Regions from separate parts of the Natronosporangium hydrolyticum genome, predicted to be linked through region 1. Evidence: riboswitches for the same ligand, from Rfam matches in the RefSeq annotation. Region 1 holds a riboswitch; each other region holds the start of a gene.
The links. A riboswitch is a leader RNA that binds a small molecule or an ion and turns the genes downstream of it on or off. The one in region 1 is predicted to bind cobalamin.

Region 1 (5,284 bases):
ACCTTGTGGGGGCTAGTCGGCGTTGACCAGGCGCAGCAGCGGGGCGTCCGAGCCGTCGACCGCGACGTAGATCGCACCGTCGTGCGGCCCCACCGCCACGTCCCGGATCCGCCACCCCTCATCGGCGAGCAGCGGCTCGGCCTCCTCGACCTGGTCGCCCGCCACCGTCAGCCGGGCAAGATACTCGCTGGCCAGGCCGCCGACGAGCAGATCATCCTGCCACTGTGGGAACTCGTCACCGGTATAGAAGGTCAGACCAGCGGGCGGGAAACCGCCGCTGCCGCACTCCCAGTAGAAGACCGGCTCGACGGTGCCCTCGACCTCGTCGGGCCACTCTCCGAGCGGCGTGTCGGTGCCGTATTCGCAGGCGGTAGTCGCCACCGGCCAGCCGAAGTTGCCGCCGGCCTCCAGCACATTGATCTCGTCGCCGTCCTGCTCGCCGTGCTCACTGGCCCAGATCTCCCCGGTCTCCGGATGCACCGTCAGCCCCTGAATGTTGCGGTGCCCGTAGGAGTAGATCTCGTCGGCGACCTCCGGATCGTCGACGAATGGGTTGTCGGCCGGCACCGACCCGTCCGGTTCCAGCCGCAAGGTCGTCCCGATCGGCGTACTCGGGTCCTGCGCGGGGTGGTCGTCGAAGTTTTTGTAGCCTCGGTCGCCGACGGTCATGAACAGGTAGCCGTCGTCGTCGAAGACGATCGACGAGCCGTAGTGGGCGGTGCTCTGCAGGAACGGCTCGGCCACATACAGCACCTCGACCTGGTCGAGCTGCTGCTCGGCCAGGTCGAGCTGGCCGCGGGCGAGGTGGGTGGTGGTGGTGCCGCCGCTGTCGTCGGCCGCCGAGTAGGTGAGGTAGACCCACGGCGCCTCGGGGTAGTCCGGGTCCAGCGCGACGTCGAGCAGCCCGCCCTGACCGCCGGTGGCGACCTCAGGAACGCCGGAGATGTCGTCGATCTCGCCGGTGCTCGAGTCGACCACCGACAGAATCCCGGCCGACTGGGTCACCAGCAGCTGCTCGCCGTCGGGCAGGAAGGCCAGCCCCCACGGCCCGTCCAGACCGTCGACGACGGTCTCCACCACCAACTCGGTGTCGGCGACGGCGGGGGCGGTGGCGGCGCCGGTGCCGGTCGGAGCCGGCTCCTCAACCGGGTCGTCCGCCGCCGAGCACGCGCCCGCCGCGATCACGAGCCCGGCCACCGCGGCCCGCGCCATCAGAGTGCTTGCCCGCATGCGTTCCCCCCACCCGGCATCCATCGACGCCAACAACATCACCACTGTAACCATGCCAGCGCGCCACCGACGATCCCGCGCGGCTCGGCGCCGGCGGCCGGCTCAGCACCGGGCGGGTTTGAGCCAACTGCACTCCACGTCAGCCGGCAGCGGCGGGGTCGCCGGCTCCGGCACACTGGTCGGCAGCGTCCCCGCCCCGCCGACGCTGAATTCGGCGAGCGCCACCACGATCCGGTCCTCGATCACCTTGACTGCATCAAGGTGGTTGTTGAGCAGGATCGCGAAGACCAGCGGCCGGCCGTCGCCGTCGGTGACGTAACCGGAGAGGGCCGAGACCGACGTCAACGTGCCGGTCTTTGCGTACGCGTTGCCGGCCGCCGCGGTGTCCCGCATCCGGCTCGTGAGGGTCCCGCCCACCATCCGGTCCGGATCACCCGCGACCGGCAGCGCCTCATGCCACGCGTCGAACCACTCCTCCGAACGCAGCGCGCGGAGCAGCGTCACAAACTGGTCCGCCGGAACGAGGTTCCAGCGGGACAACCCGGAACCGTCCGCCTGCCGGTGCGACTCGACCGCCACGCCGTGCCCGGCAACGTAGTCACCGATCGCCGCCAGGCCCGCCGACATGAAGATGGTCTACACGTCTACCCCGTGATCGGTCAATGGTCTGGACCTGCCCTGCAATCAACCCGTAACTCCGGTTCGCGTGGCTCCGCGCGAGTCAGGCCAGTTCGCGGCTGCCCTGCCAGCGGTCCGCGTGGACCGCGGCCACCAACGGCCGGCGGCGCCGCCACCCGTGCCGCTCCAGATCCGGCACATCCTCCACATAAGACACAGGGCCGAGGCACAGCCACGCCACCGGGCGGATCCGCTCCGGGATCCCCAACAACCGCTGCAGAAACTCCTCCCGGTAGAAGGAGACCCAGCCGACCCCGAGCCGCTCCGCCGCCGCCGCGAGCCACAGATTCTGGATCGCCAGGCAGACTGAGTACAGGCCGGCGTCGGCGATAGCGTGCCGACCGAGGACGCCCGGCCCACCCCGCTCCGGGTCGTAAGTCACCACCACCGAGAGCGTGGACTCCCGCACCCCGTCAATCTTGATCTGGCGGAACCGGGCCGCCGCGTCACCGGTGAGGCTCCCCGCGTACACCTCCCGCTCGTGCCGGACATGCTCGTGGAACTCGGCACGCAGCCGGCGGTCGCGGACCACGATGAAGTCCCACGGCTGGGAAAGGCCCACGCTGGGCGCCGCGTGCGCCGCCGCCAGCACCCGATCAAGCACCTCGGCGGCGATCGGCGCACCGGTGAACTGGCCGCGCACGTCGCGACGGCGATGGATGACATCATAGAACTCACTGGGCATGGCAGGCTCCCGCTGCGCTCGGGCCCCGGCTAGCCGGGGCGGCGAATGCGAGGCCGGTCTTCGGACTCCCAGATCGTCACCTCACCGCCCGCCTTCCCAACCGCAAGGTCAGTGGCTGCGCACGCGACGCATGGGCGGCAGCTCCCTGGTCACCGCGGCGGGCCCGTGCCGGAGTCACACCGGCTTCCCGATTCTCCCCACTCAGGCCGAGCGGGGCACCTCGCGATCAGTTCGTGCCGCCCGCAGCGTACCGCGACGCCGCCGACCCACTAGCCGCCGGACCCGACCGCTGCCCGAATAGTCGCCATCTCATCCGGGCGCAACCGACCGGCAGCCGCCGCCGCCACACACTCGCGCAGCTCCGCCCGGTCCTTGACGCCGAGCACCACCGTGTCCACCTCCGGCATCGAGAGGGCGTACCGGTGCGCCAGCGACGCCGCGGACTCGCCGAACTCGCGCGCCAGCGCCCGAAACGGCTCCGCCCGATGGAAATCGGCCATGATCGGATGCTCCGGCGGCAGCTCCCGGTCGATCCCGTAGGTGAGCGCACCCGCCTGCACCGCCCGGATCCCCATCACTCCCACCCCGTGCCGGCGGGCGGCGGCCAGGGTCTCCGCCGGCCGGGTGTCGCTCTGCGCCGGCGCCAGCTCACCCGCGGAGTCCAGCAGGTTCGCCACGCACTGCGCGGCCGCGGGCGTCGGTGCCGCACCGAGCACCTCGGTCACCGCCGCCGTATCCGCCACCGCGGTGATCCCCCAAGACCCGATCCGACCCCGCCGGACCAGGTCTTCCAGCGCCGGCCGCACCGCCTCGACGAACAAGCTGACCGGCGTAGCCCACGGCGCCCCCGGCTCCGCCTCCGCCGTGACATGGTTGTGCAGCAGGAACACGTCGGCGAAAGAGATCCGCATCCGGGTCAGGCTGTCATCCAGCGACTTCTCCAGGAACGCGGGGACATCGAAGGGATCGGGGTTGCCGAGCCCACACTTGGTGGAGACCCGAACCCCGGCGGGGAGCTTACCGGCGAACGCCTCCCCCACCACCCGCTCCGCCTCGCCGTCACCGTACCCAGGCGCGACATCGATGAGATCAATGCCGGCGTCGACCGCCTCCCGGACGGTCGCGACCGCCTCCTGGCGGGTGGTGGGGCCCCAGACCTGCCCCAGCCCGCCACCGCCCAAGGTAAGGACGCTGACCTCCCCGACGCTGCCCAGGGTTCGCCGCTCCATCGCCACACTCCTTCCCATCGACTCCAGTCAGCCGCCCCCAAGGCTTCCACTTCGAGCGCTCTCGAAGTCAAGCCGCCGCCGCGACGTCGGCCACGACACAGGCGACGTTGTCCGGGGCGCCCGCGGCGTACGCCAGCTCCACCAGCCGGGCCGCGGTAGGCTCCGGATCGACGTCCGCCGCCAGCGCCGCGTGCAGCGCGCTCCGGTCGACGACCGCGGCGAGACCGTCCGAACAGAGCAGGTAGCGGTCGCCCGCAACCGCGGTACGCAGCGCCAGGTCGACCTCGACCGGTGACCCACCAGCGCCGAGCGCCCGGGTCAGTAGGGCGCGTCGCGGGTGGGCGGCGGCTTCCCGAGGGTCGAGCTTGCCGTGCTCGACCTGGCTCTGCACCCAGGTGTGGTCCTGGGTGAGCTGCGACAGCTCGCCGCCGCGCAGCAGATAGGCCCGGGTATCTCCGATGTGCACCATCGCCAGCTGGGAACCGGCGCGCAGCAACGCGGTAAGCGTGGTGACCGGCTGGTGCTCGCTGCTCGCCGACGAGCGGACGGTACGGTCGATCTCGTCGACCGCACCGGCGAGCAACGTGATCAGATCGGCCGCCGAGAGGTCGGCGAGCTCCAGCCACCGCAGGGCGTCGATGGCGGTGGTGCTGGCCGCGGCGCCGCCGGGCCCGCGCATACCGTCGGCGACCGCCAGCAACCGGTCACTGGCGTACGCCGCATCCTCGTTGCTCTCGCGGACGGCTCCGGTGTCGCAGCGGACGGCATGACGGATCATCACGGCCGAGTTGGTGTCGGGCATGTTCGGGTTCCTCTCGGAAAGCTGCTCGACGAGGAGGGCCACCTGCCGCGCGCGGTCGGCGACATCAACGGTGACCCGGCGCCAGTAGGCGGCGACAGCCTCGGCCGCCGCCGCCGGCTCCAGAGCGCAGACGGTGCGAATCTCGACCAGCGGCATGCCCACCGCGCGCAGCTGGGCGACCAGCCGGGCGTGAGCGAGCTGGCCGGGGTCGTAGAGCCGATACCCGGACTCCGGATCGACCGCGGCCGGGAGCAACAACCCCTGCTCGGCGTAGAGCCGCAGCGCCTTCGGGGTCAGCCCCGCCGCCCGGGCGAACGCCCCGATCGTCAGCAGCTCCACCTGGCCATCCTCCTCGTGCCGGTCGGGCGACCGGCGCCCACCACGGTGGGGCTTACCCAAGGGTCAAGGTCAAGTGCTCCGGCGGCGCCCCCTCGGCGACGAAGTCAGCCTAGCGGCGACTCGACGATTTGACGTTGATACGTAATTACGTAATACTCGGCTCATGGGCACCCTTGAGGAGCGCGTGGCGGCCCTGGAGACACAGCTCGCCGAGCTGACCGCCCGCCTCGACCAGACACCGGCACCGCCAGCAGCGCCCGAGGAGACCTTCTGGGCGCTCGATGCGCTCAGACAACGCCTGCCCGCAGGCACCGGCGGCGT
Region 2 (5,284 bases), 1.1 Mb from region 1:
CGCCATCCGGCTCTCCCGCCGCACCCTCGGCACCATCAAGGGCAACCTCTTCTGGGCGTTCGCCTACAACACCGCGGCCATCCCGCTGGCCGCCTTCGGCCTGCTCAACCCGATGATCGCCGGCGCCGCGATGGCGTTCTCCAGCGTCTTCGTGGTCAGCAACAGCCTGCGCCTCCGCACCTTCTCCCCCCAGCGTTGATCATGGACCTAGGTACATGGTCGGGGCTGATTTCTGCCCCAAACCCCATGGTCAACTAGCGGGGGGCACGTCGGGGGCACGTCAGGCTGCAGCCGGCCAACCCGGCGGAGTAACCGAGACTCGCCCGATCGGCTCGACGCAACGCGATGCTCGGCCTATGCCGCAGCCCGGTTGGCTCGCTAACCTTCGAGGTGCACGGGGCACCAGGCGACGGCGTGCCACCGAGAGCTGTGGCGAGCCACCACAGCGTTACGACTAGGGGTGTTGGCATGACTACGATCGACTCAGCCCTCAAGGACGCGATGAGCATCGAGGGCGCCATCGGCGCTGCCATTGTGGACTACACCAGCGGCATGACCCTGGGGGTCGCCGGTGGGTCCGCCGAACTGGACCTGTCGGTAGCAGCCGCCGGCAACACCGATGTCGTCCGCGCGAAGATCCGGGCCCTTGAGATGTTGCGGATGTCCGACGGCATCGAAGACATTCTGATTACTTTGGACACCCAGTACCACCTGATCCGGCCACTCTCCGCCCGCAGCGGGTCCGGCCTCTTCCTCTACCTCGCGCTACACCGCACCCGCGCCAACCTGGGGCTGGCCCGACACCTGCTACGACAGATCGAAGCCTCGATCGAGGTTTAGGGAGGGCGACCGTGCCCGGTCACCACGATGCGGCATCCGCCGCCAACGGCCCGCACACCGAGCTCGCGGCGCTTCGGCAGGCGGTCAATGGCGTGGTCGGCTCGGTCATCACCGGCGTCGACGGCCTGCTCCTCCTCCATGACCTGGCCGACGGCACCGAACCGCACGATCTCGCCGCCCTCGCCGCCGCCACCTTCGGCCTGGGACGGCAGACCGCCCTGGCGCTCCGGCACGGCCCGTTCCGGGAGTCCACCGTTCGCAGCCACCGTGGCTACTTCGCGGTCTACGCGATCAACGACCGGGCGCTGCTGGCGGTGCTCGGTGACAGCACGTTGAACGTTGCCCGGCTCCACCTTGAGGCACGGGAGGCCGCGGGCAGGCTCGCGAGCATGCTCGACGCACACATCGCGAGCCAGCCCCGGCTGTAGGTCGCCGCCTAGCTCCGCACCGCAGCCGCGGCAGCGGTCAGGCGCCGCAGCGACGCTTCGACCTCCGGGTAGCGACGAGTCTTCAACCCGCAGTCAGGATTCACCCACAGCCGCGACGCCGGAACCGCCGCCACCGCCAGCCGCAGCGCCGCCTCGAACTCCTGCTGCGGGGGCACCCTCGGGGAGTGGATATCCCACACCCCGGGGCCGACTCCCCGCGCGTACCCGATCGCCGCCAGATCGTCGAGAACCTCCATCTTCGAGCGGGAAGCCTCGATGCTGGTGACATCGGCGTCCAGCGCGTCGATCGCGTGGATCACCTCACCGAACTCCGAATAGCACAGATGGGTGTGGATCTGGGCGGAGTCATCGACGCCGCTGGTCGCCAACCGGAACGCCGATACCGCCCAGTCTACGTACGCCGGCTGGGAAGACCTGCGCAACGGTAGCAGCTCCCGTAGCGCAGGCTCGTCCACCTGGATCACCGTGATGCCGGCCGCCGCAAGGTCCCGGCACTCGTCCCGCAACGCCAGCGCCACCTGGTCGGCGGTCTCCGCGAGGGGCTGGTCGGTCCGCACGAACGACCAGGCCAGGATCGTGACCGGCCCGGTGAGCATGCCCTTGACCGGCCGATCAGTGAGCGACTGGGCGAAGCTGGACCACTCGACGGTCATCGGCGCCGGCCGGGCCACATCGCCGTAGATGATCGGCGGCCGGACACAGCGCGACCCGTACGACTGCACCCAGCCATGCTCGGTAGCGGCGAACCCGGCCAACTGCTCGCCGAAGTACTGCACCATGTCGTTGCGCTCCGGCTCGCCGTGCACCAGGACATCCAGGCCCAGGCGCTCCTGCAGCCGGATCACCTGCTCGATCTCGGCCCGCATCCGCTCGGCGTAGCTGGCGTCGTCAAGTTTGCCGGCCCGGTGGGCAGCCCGAGCCTTCCGCAGCTCCGGCGTCTGCGGGAACGAGCCGATGGTGGTGGTGGGTAGCGGCGGTAGCTGCAGTCGCGCCTGCTGAGCTGCGGCCCGGTCGGCGTAGGCACCGCGCTGCCGATCCGCCGGCTGCAGCGTGGCCAGCCGGGCCCGTACCCCGTCGTTGCGCCACTGCTCGGGTGACGGTGGCAGCGGAGCCGGCAGCTGCCCCACGCCCTCGGCCAGGGCTTGGCCGAGCTGCACCACCTCGTCGACCTTCTGCCGGGCGAACGCCAACCGCTCCCGCAGCTGCGGGTCGAGGCCCTGCTCCGCCGAGACATCCACCGGTACGTGCAGCAGCGAACACGAGGTCGAGACCGCGACCTGGTCGGCGATCGCGGCGACCGTGGCCGCGGTCGCCGCCGCCGCCCGCAGGTCGGTACGCCACACGTTGTGCCCGTCGACCAGGCCAGCCACGATCGTCGTACCCGGGCGGGGTGCCGCGGCGGCGAGTTGGTCCACTGTGGCTCGCCCGGCGATCAGATCCAGGCCCAGCGCCTCGATCGAGGTGTCGAGCAACGCCGGTAGGGCATCGTCGAGCTGCCCGAAGTAGGTCGCGACGAAGATCTTCGGCCGTCGGGACAGACCCGCGAGCCTGGTGTAAGCCCGGTGCAGCGCCACGATCTCGGCAGCGCTGCGGTCGGCGACGTATCCCGGCTCGTCGAGCTGCACCCACGCCACGCCCGCGTCGGCGAGCGCTGCCAGGATCTCTGCGTACACCTCGACCAGGTCGTCGAGCCGGTCGAACGGGTTGGACCCGGGCACCGCCGGCTTGGCCAGGAGCAGGAAGGTAGCCGGACCGATCAGCGCCGGCCGGGTCGGGATCTCCAGCGCGGCCGCTTCGGCGTACTCGCGCAGCGCTTTGGCGGGGTCGGGGGTGAAGACCGTCTCCGGGCCGATCTCCGGGACCAGATAGTGATAGTTGGTAGCGAACCACTTGGTGAGTTCCAACGCCGGCTCGGCGTCGACGCCCCGGGCCATCGCAAAGTAGGTGTCCAGGTCGGACAAGCCCAGTCGGCGGAAGCGTTCCGGGATCGCCCCGACCGCGACGGCGGTGTCGAGCATGTGGTCGTAGTAGGAGAATGTGTTCGACGGGATCGAATCGAGTCCAGCGGCGGCCAACGCCTGCCACACGTCGGCGCGCAGCGACGCGCCTGTCCTTTCCAAGGCGTCGGCGTCGATGCTGCCCGCCCAGTATGCCTCGACCGCCTGCTTCAGCTCGCGGTTCGGGCCGATCCGCGGATAGCCGAGCACGGTGCTCTGGCCGAATGGGTTGCTCACAGCCGTTCCTTCCCTCGAAGTGCCCGGCGGACCCTCACGAAGGCGAGGGGGAAGGAGGGTACGGCGAGGTACCAGCGCTTCCGCCCTGGCCGTCCCGAGAGGCCGTCGGCGGCGCACACCGGTTGGTGCACGCGGTGCGGGCAGGTCTTCGGACTCGCGGGCGTGACCACTGATGGTCGCCTACTGGCCGTCGCTTCCCAGACCCAGGGGCCCAGTGCGTCTGACGGCGGTCGTTCCCGCTCACCGCTGCGGGGCAGTCCCGGATTTGCACCGGGTTCCCTCTTACGACGCCCCGCTGTCACAGCCGGGGCGAACCAGCACTGTCAGCCATCCTACAACGCCCCGGGCGCCGCCCCGGGGGTCCTGAGCGCCCGGGGCGGCTGTGACCTGGCCTTCTGCGGGCTAGAAATCGTCGTCGAAGCTGACCGACCCGGTGACGCCCACCTGGTAGGCCGAGACCCGACGTTCGAAGAAGTTGGACAGTTCCTGAACGTCCTGCAGCTCCATGAAGGCGAATGGGTTTCCACTGCCGTAGACCGGCTCGATGCCGAGGGCGGCCAACCGCCGGTCGGCCACGTGCTGGAGATACTCCCGCATGTCGGCCAACGACAGCCCGGAGACTCCCTGTTCGAGCAGGTCCGCCGCGAACTGGACCTCGCACTCCACCGCCTCGGACAGCATCTCGGTCACCCGGCGGCGCAGCTCGTCGTCGAACAGGTCCGGCTCCTCGGCCCGTACCGTGTCGACCACGTCGAAGGCGAAGGCCATGTGCATCGACTCGTCGCGGAAGACCCAGTTGGTGCCGGACGCCAGACCGTGCAGCATGCCCCGGGAGCGAAGGAAATAGACGTAGGCGAAGGCCCCATAGAAGAAGAGCCCTTCGATACAGGCCGCGAAGCAGATCAGGTTCAGCAGGAACGCTCGTCGATCTTCTCGGGTCCGCAACTCTCGAAGCTCGAAGACCGAGTCGATCCACTTAAAACAGAACTCTGCCTTGCGCGCGATCGACGGAATGTTCTCCACCGCCGCGAACGCCTCGAAGCGCTCCTGCTCATTGGGGACATAGGTGTCGAGGAGGTTTAGATAGAACTGGACATGCACCGCCTCCTCGAACAGCTGCCGGGAGAGGTACAGCCGCCCTTCCGGCGAGTTGATGTGCTGATACAGGTTCAGCACCAGGTTGTTCGCCACGATGGTGTCGCCGGTGGCGAAGAACGCCACCAGCCTGCTCACCAGATGCCGCTCAGCCGGCGACAGCTTCGCCAGGTCGGCGAGGTCGGAGTGCAGATCGACCTCCTCGACGGTCCAGGTGTTCTTGATCGCGTCCTTGAACCGGTCGAAGAAGTGCGGATACCGCATCGGACGCAGAGTCAGGTCCATCCCCGGATCGAGGAGCAGCTGCCGGTCGGCGGTACGAGGTTCCGGGATCGTGGTCACTGGCACGCCTCACAGGTCTCGGGGTTCTCCAGGGAGCAGGCTTCCGCGTCCGTCGCATCCGCCGGCCCATTCGCTGCCACCGGCTCGACGGAGACCGTGGCCTGCTGGATCCGGGTCGCGGGCCGGGAACGCAGATAATAAGTGGTCTTCAGCCCGGACTTCCAGGCGTAGAGGTACATCGAGGAGAGCTTCCCGATCGTCGGCGCGCTCAGAAACAGATTCAACGACTGTGACTGATCCACATACGGCCCCCGGGCCGCCGCCAGGTCGATCAATGCCCGCTGGGGCAGCTCCCACGCCGTCCGGAACAACTCCCGCACTTCG
Region 3 (5,284 bases), 480 kb from region 1:
GCGGCGACGGGCAGGTCTGGTGGTGGTCCGTCGGCGATCAACGACCACAGTGCGTCAGTGTCCAGATGCGACTCGACCAGGTCGCCGAGCTGGTCGTAGCGGCGCTGCCGCACCGCCGCGAAGGATTCGTCGCCAGGCTGCCACCGCAGACCACGGCGGTCAGCGACCCGGGCGAGCAGCGCCCGGCGCAGCGAGTCGTACTCCAGCACGCCGTGCCAGCTGGTGCCGTAGGTCTCAGCTACCGCGCAGCCCTCGTCGGCGCCGTCGGCGCGGCGCAGCCAGGCTCGGCCCCCCTGCCGCGAGACCCGACCGTGGCGGATCTCGTAGCCTCCGGCCGCCGCCCCACCGAACTCGGGCGCGACGCCGGTCACCTGCCCGACCGTCTTCTCCGGATGGAAGTCGGTGCGGACCGGCAACACCCCGAGCCCGGCCACCGTGCCGGCGCCGGACTCCACCTCGTCGATGATCTCGTCGCCCAGCAGTTGGTAGCCGCCGCAGACGCCGAGCACTGGCGCGCCGGCGGTGACCCGTTCGGCTATCGCCGCCGCCAGCCCCGTCGACCGCAGCCAGGCCAGGTCGGCGACGGTGTGCTTACTGCCGGGCACCACCACCAGGTCGGCCCGGCGTACATCGGAGACGCTGGTGGTGAAACGAACGGAGACGCCCGGTTCAGCGGCGAGCGCGTCCACATCGGTGAAATTGCTGATCCGCGGCAGCCGCAACACCACCACCTCCAGCCCGTCCGGCCCCCGCGGCGGCGTGCTGGGCAGCGGTCGCTCCAGCGCCAGCGAATCCTCCGCGTCCAGCGACACGCCATCCACATGCGGCAGTACGCCGAGACAGGGTCGACCGGTGAGCTGTCGCAGCTGCTCGAGCCCCGGGGCCAGCACCGCCGGGTCACCCCGGAACCGGTTGATCACGAACCCGGCCACCAGCGCCTGGTCGGCGGGCTCCAACAGCGCCAGCGTGCCGTAGAGCGCGCCGAACGCGCCGCCCCGGTCGATGTCGGTGACCAGCAGTACCGGCAAGTTGGCCGCGCGCGCCAGCCCCAGATTGGTCAGATCGTACGGCCGCAGGTTGATCTCGGCTGCGCTGCCGGCCCCTTCGCAGACCACCACGTCGAACCGGGAGCGGAGGTCCGCCAGCGCGCCGGTAACGGTCGGCAGCAGCGCCTGCCGGCGGGCGTGGTAGTCCCGGGCGTCGGCGTCGAACGCGGGTCGGCCCATCACCACCACCTGGCTGTGGCGTTCTCCGGTCGGCTTGATCAGGATCGGGTTCATCGCCACTTCGGGAGTAACCCCGGCCGCGGCGGCCTGCGCCGCCTGCGCGCGACCGATCTCGCCACCCACGGTGACCGCGGCGTTGAGCGCCATATTCTGGGCCTTGAACGGCGCCACCGCGTGGCCGCGCCGGGCCAGGTATCGGCACACCCCGGCGACCAACACACTCTTGCCGACATCCGAGCCGGTGCCGGCGAACAGGATCGCCCCGCTCATCTCCGCCTCCTTACCGGCAGGTCCCTCGCCGATGCCGTGACTGCCTGTGCGGCCGCTGCCGCCAGCAGGGCGCTGGTGGCGCCGACCGCGGTGGCCAGCCGGATCGTCCGACGGATGTCGGCCGCGGTGGGCTCGGCGCCGTCGCCCAACGAGGGGCGCCGGTCCAGGTGGTCGCCGTAGCGGTTCGCCGACCCGCCGAGCCGCCGGCCGAGGGCGCCGGCGAACGCGGCCTCCACCCGGCCCGCGTTCGGGCTCGGATGGCCGGGGCCGTCGCGGCGCCATGCCCGCCACGCCCGGCGTGGTGAACCGCCGACCACCGGGGCGAGCAGCGTCGCCAGCCCGGCGGTCACCCTCGCCGGCAACCAGTTGGCGGCATCGTCTAGCCGGGCCGCCGCCCAGCCGAACCGTTCGTACCGGCTGGTGTGGTAACCGACCATCGCGTCCATTGTGTTGACCGCGCGGAATCCGGCGGTGCCGGCCGGTCCGGCGACAGCGCCCCAGAACAGCGGAGCCACCACCGCGTCGCAGGTGTTCTCGGCGACCGACTCCACCGCCGCCCGGGCAACCCCGGCTGCGTCGAGCAGGTCCGGGTCGCGGGCACAGAGCGACCGCAGCCGGGTCCGTGCGGTCGCCAGGTCGCCCCGGTCGAGGGCGGCGGCCACCGCCCCGGCCTCCCGGGTCAGGGACCGGCCACCGAGCGCGGTCCAGGTCAGCGCGGCCTGCCACAGCAGCGCCGGCGGTCGTCCGCCCCGGCGTGCGAGCGCCCCACCCGCGTACCCGGCCGCGGCGGCCGCGACGGTGAGCAGGCTCACGTACCCGACTCCGGCGGCCCGCTGGTCCCGGTATATCCGCCGCTCCAGCGCTGCGGCGAGTTGCCCGAAACCTGCCACCGGATGGAGCCGGCGGGGGTCGCCGAGCAGCAGGTCGGCGGCGAAGCCGGCGAGCAGGCCCCAGGCGCGAAGTTGGGGTTCAGGCATCCGCCACCGCCCCGGCGAAGCCCGCGCGGAGCTGCCACTGCGGGTGAGGCCCATACAGGATGGTGACCGTGCAGGGGGCCACCTCGACCCGCCACAGCGATGACACCGGCGCGGCCAGCACCGCCAGCACCGCGGCTTTGATCGGTCCGCCGCTGGTGAAGACCACGGTGGTGCCGGGCTCGCTCAGCTCGGCCAGCGCTGCCCGGACCCGGGCCAACAGCTCCTCGACGCCCTCGCCACCGGGTGGCGGATGTGCCGGGTCATCGAGCCAGGCCGACACCTGCTCGGGGTCCCGCTCCGCCGCGTCGGCCAGCCGCAACCCCGCCCACCCGCCGAAGTTGAGCTCGGACCAGCGCGGGTCGAGTTCGACGTCGGCGAAGCCGGCGAGCGCCGCGGTCTGCTGGCAACGCTGCGCGGGGGAGCTGATCGCCCGCCCGGCGGGCAGCCGGCCCCGCAGCGCGGCCGCCTCCGACCTGCCGGCCGGGTCGAGCGGCTCGTCACCGGGGAAGGCGTGGGCGCGGGTGGCCGCGGTGGGGGCGTGGCGGACCAGCAGCAGTCGGGCCTGGCCACTCACCGGGTCCCCGAGCACAGTGCGACCCGCACCCGGACAGGCAGAAGCGTAGGCGTCACAGCGACCTCCACGGGGATCCTCGTCCCCTCAGTCGTGACGTAAGCGCTAGTCTCCTGGCTCTCGGATCGTCACCACCCACCCAGTCTTCCCGGCTCACCCGGCGGTGGGCCAGTGACTGCGCTCCGTCTGGCCAGGACCCCACCGGCGACCGGTGTGGCCCAGGGGCGGGCAGCTCCCCGATTACAGTGGCGGGACCGCCGCAGCATCGCACTGCGTTCCTAGTCGCCTCCGTCAACGGCGAGCCTCACCGTACTACGCTCCGCCGACAGCTGTCGAGGCACGTGATCGGGCCCCGGCGCTCCGGTCACCAATGCCTAAACCGGTCGCACCTGCCGACTCCGGGTGGTTGACTCGTCGCTGTGGTCACCGAGGGTGAGGTACGCGACGCGGTGTCGCGCCACTGGGGACTGTCGTCGGTACGGGTCGAACCGCACCACGGCGGGATGAACTCGGCGACCTGGTTTGTGCACGGGCCCGGCGAGCGCTGGGTGGCGAAGCTGGTGCCCGGGGCGGCTCGCCGTGCCTTCACGGCTGGCCTGTCGGTTGCCGTGCTGGTGGCCGCGGCCGGCACCGCCAGCGGCCCACCGGTGCCCACCCGGACGGGTGCTCTCGTTGCCGACCTCGACGGGGCCTCGCTCGCGCTGCTGACCTGGGTGCCGGGTGACCCGCTGGGCACCGCCGGGAGCGACCAGCAGCTGCTGGCGAAGACCCTGGCCAGAGTGCACCGAGGGCTGGTCGGCACGACGGTCGAGGACGCCGACACCTTCCATTGGGTCGATCCTGACGCCCCCCACCTGGCGCTGCGGCCGTGGCTGCGTCCGGCAGTGGCCACGGCGCTGGATGCCTTGGCTGCGCTCGACCCGGCCGCGCTGTGCCAGGGTCTGCTCCACACCGACCCGGCGCCGGAGGCGTTTCGGCGGGACCCGGTCACCGGCGCCTGCGGCCTGATCGATTGGCAGGTCGGAATGGTCGGTCCGCTGCTCTACGACCTTGCGTCGGCGGTGATGTATGCCGGCGGGCCGTGCGCCGCAGCGGATCTGATAGCGGCGTATCTTCCCCAGGGTCCGATCCCAGCGGCGGAGGTGGCGCGTGGGTTGCCGGTGCTGCTTCGGTTCCGCTGGGCGGTGCAGGCCGACTACTTCGCCCGCCGGATCGTCGAGCATGACCTCACCGGCATCGCCGACCCTGCCGACAACCAGGCTGGTCTGGCGGCGGCCCGACGGATGTTGGGGGAGTTGGGGTAGCGCATCGCCGGTGCTTACGCCACCCGGGTGGCCAGGCCCGGGTCGGGCGGGCCGCACCGGTCGGGGTGCAGGATGCCGGCGAGCGCGGCCACCCCGTCGACCAGGCGCGGGCCCGGCCGAGCGAACGAGGCGTTCGCGTCCACCGCCCATACCGGTACGCCGGCCGGTAGCGCGCCGGTCGCGACCAGCTGCTCGGTCAGCCGGCGCGAGCCGGCGAGGTCGAACCCGCAGGGCGCCGACACCACCACCGCCGGTCGTCCCGCCGCCACCTCCGCCCAGGAGGTTCGGGTCGAGGGTTGACCGGCGGCGCCGAGCACGCTGACCCCACCCGCGGCGTCGATCATGTCCGGCACCCAGTGCCCGGGTGCGAACGGCGGCTCGGTCCACTCCAACAGCAGGGTGGGCACCGGGTCGGCGCCGGCCACCGCGTCGGTGATCCCCGCCAGCCGGTCGGTCAGTGCCGTGGCCAGCTCGTCGGCCCGCTCACCGGTGCCGGTGGCGGCACCGAGCACCCGGACCGAGTCGATCACCTCGGCGAGCCGGTGCGGATCGATGGTGAGCACCTCCGCCCGGCAGGCCAGGTAGGCCAGTGCGTCGGCGACCTCGGTGACGTCGACCGCGCACACCGCGCACAGGTCCTGCGTCACCACCAGGTCAGCATCCAGGTCGGACAGTGCACCCCGGTCCAGGTGGTAGAGGTCTTCGCCGGCGGCCATCCGCTCGGACACCAACCGGTCGATCTCGGCCGGGTCGTCGGTAGCGGGCAATGCACTGGTCGACACGATCCGTCGCTGCCGGGCCGCCGGTGGGTGGTCGCACTCGAAGGTCACTCCGACCACCTGGTCGCCGGCGCCGACCGCGAACAGGATCTCGGTCGTCGACGGGAGCAGCGACACGATCCGCATGCCACCACCGTAGCGGCGAGCGGCGCAGCCG

Region 2: linked by a shared signal. The riboswitch ahead of metE (5-methyltetrahydropteroyltriglutamate--homocysteine S-methyltransferase) and the one ahead of bluB (5,6-dimethylbenzimidazole synthase) in region 1 are both predicted to bind cobalamin.
Region 3: linked by a shared signal. The riboswitch ahead of JQS43_RS13885 (histidine phosphatase family protein) and the one ahead of bluB (5,6-dimethylbenzimidazole synthase) in region 1 are both predicted to bind cobalamin.

What each region holds. Positions count from the first base shown of each region.
Region 1 is NZ_CP070499.1:3,601,711-3,606,994, forward strand. Features, by position in the region: gene JQS43_RS16035 (PQQ-dependent sugar dehydrogenase) at 13-1,284, opposite strand; gene JQS43_RS16040 (D-alanyl-D-alanine carboxypeptidase) at 1,333-1,857, opposite strand; gene bluB (5,6-dimethylbenzimidazole synthase) at 1,952-2,593, opposite strand; cobalamin riboswitch at 2,628-2,831, opposite strand; gene JQS43_RS16050 (aldo/keto reductase) at 2,863-3,822, opposite strand; gene JQS43_RS16055 (MerR family transcriptional regulator) at 3,890-4,963, opposite strand; gene JQS43_RS16060 (ArsR/SmtB family transcription factor) at 5,127-5,284, shown strand, end outside.
Region 2 is NZ_CP070499.1:4,731,348-4,736,631, forward strand. Features, by position in the region: gene JQS43_RS21165 (heavy metal translocating P-type ATPase) at 1-199, shown strand, start outside; gene JQS43_RS21170 (hypothetical protein) at 469-840, shown strand; gene JQS43_RS21175 (roadblock/LC7 domain-containing protein) at 852-1,268, shown strand; gene metE (5-methyltetrahydropteroyltriglutamate--homocysteine S-methyltransferase) at 1,277-3,523, opposite strand; cobalamin riboswitch at 3,646-3,857, opposite strand; gene JQS43_RS21185 (ribonucleotide-diphosphate reductase subunit beta) at 3,926-4,903, opposite strand; gene JQS43_RS21190 (ribonucleoside-diphosphate reductase subunit alpha) at 4,957-5,284, opposite strand, start outside.
Region 3 is NZ_CP070499.1:3,123,807-3,129,090, reverse strand. Features, by position in the region: gene JQS43_RS13895 (cobyric acid synthase) at 1-1,496, opposite strand, end outside; gene JQS43_RS13890 (cobalamin biosynthesis protein) at 1,493-2,473, opposite strand; gene JQS43_RS13885 (histidine phosphatase family protein) at 2,466-3,062, opposite strand; cobalamin riboswitch at 3,131-3,360, opposite strand; gene JQS43_RS13880 (phosphotransferase enzyme family protein) at 3,464-4,348, shown strand; gene JQS43_RS13875 (ABC transporter substrate-binding protein) at 4,363-5,253, opposite strand.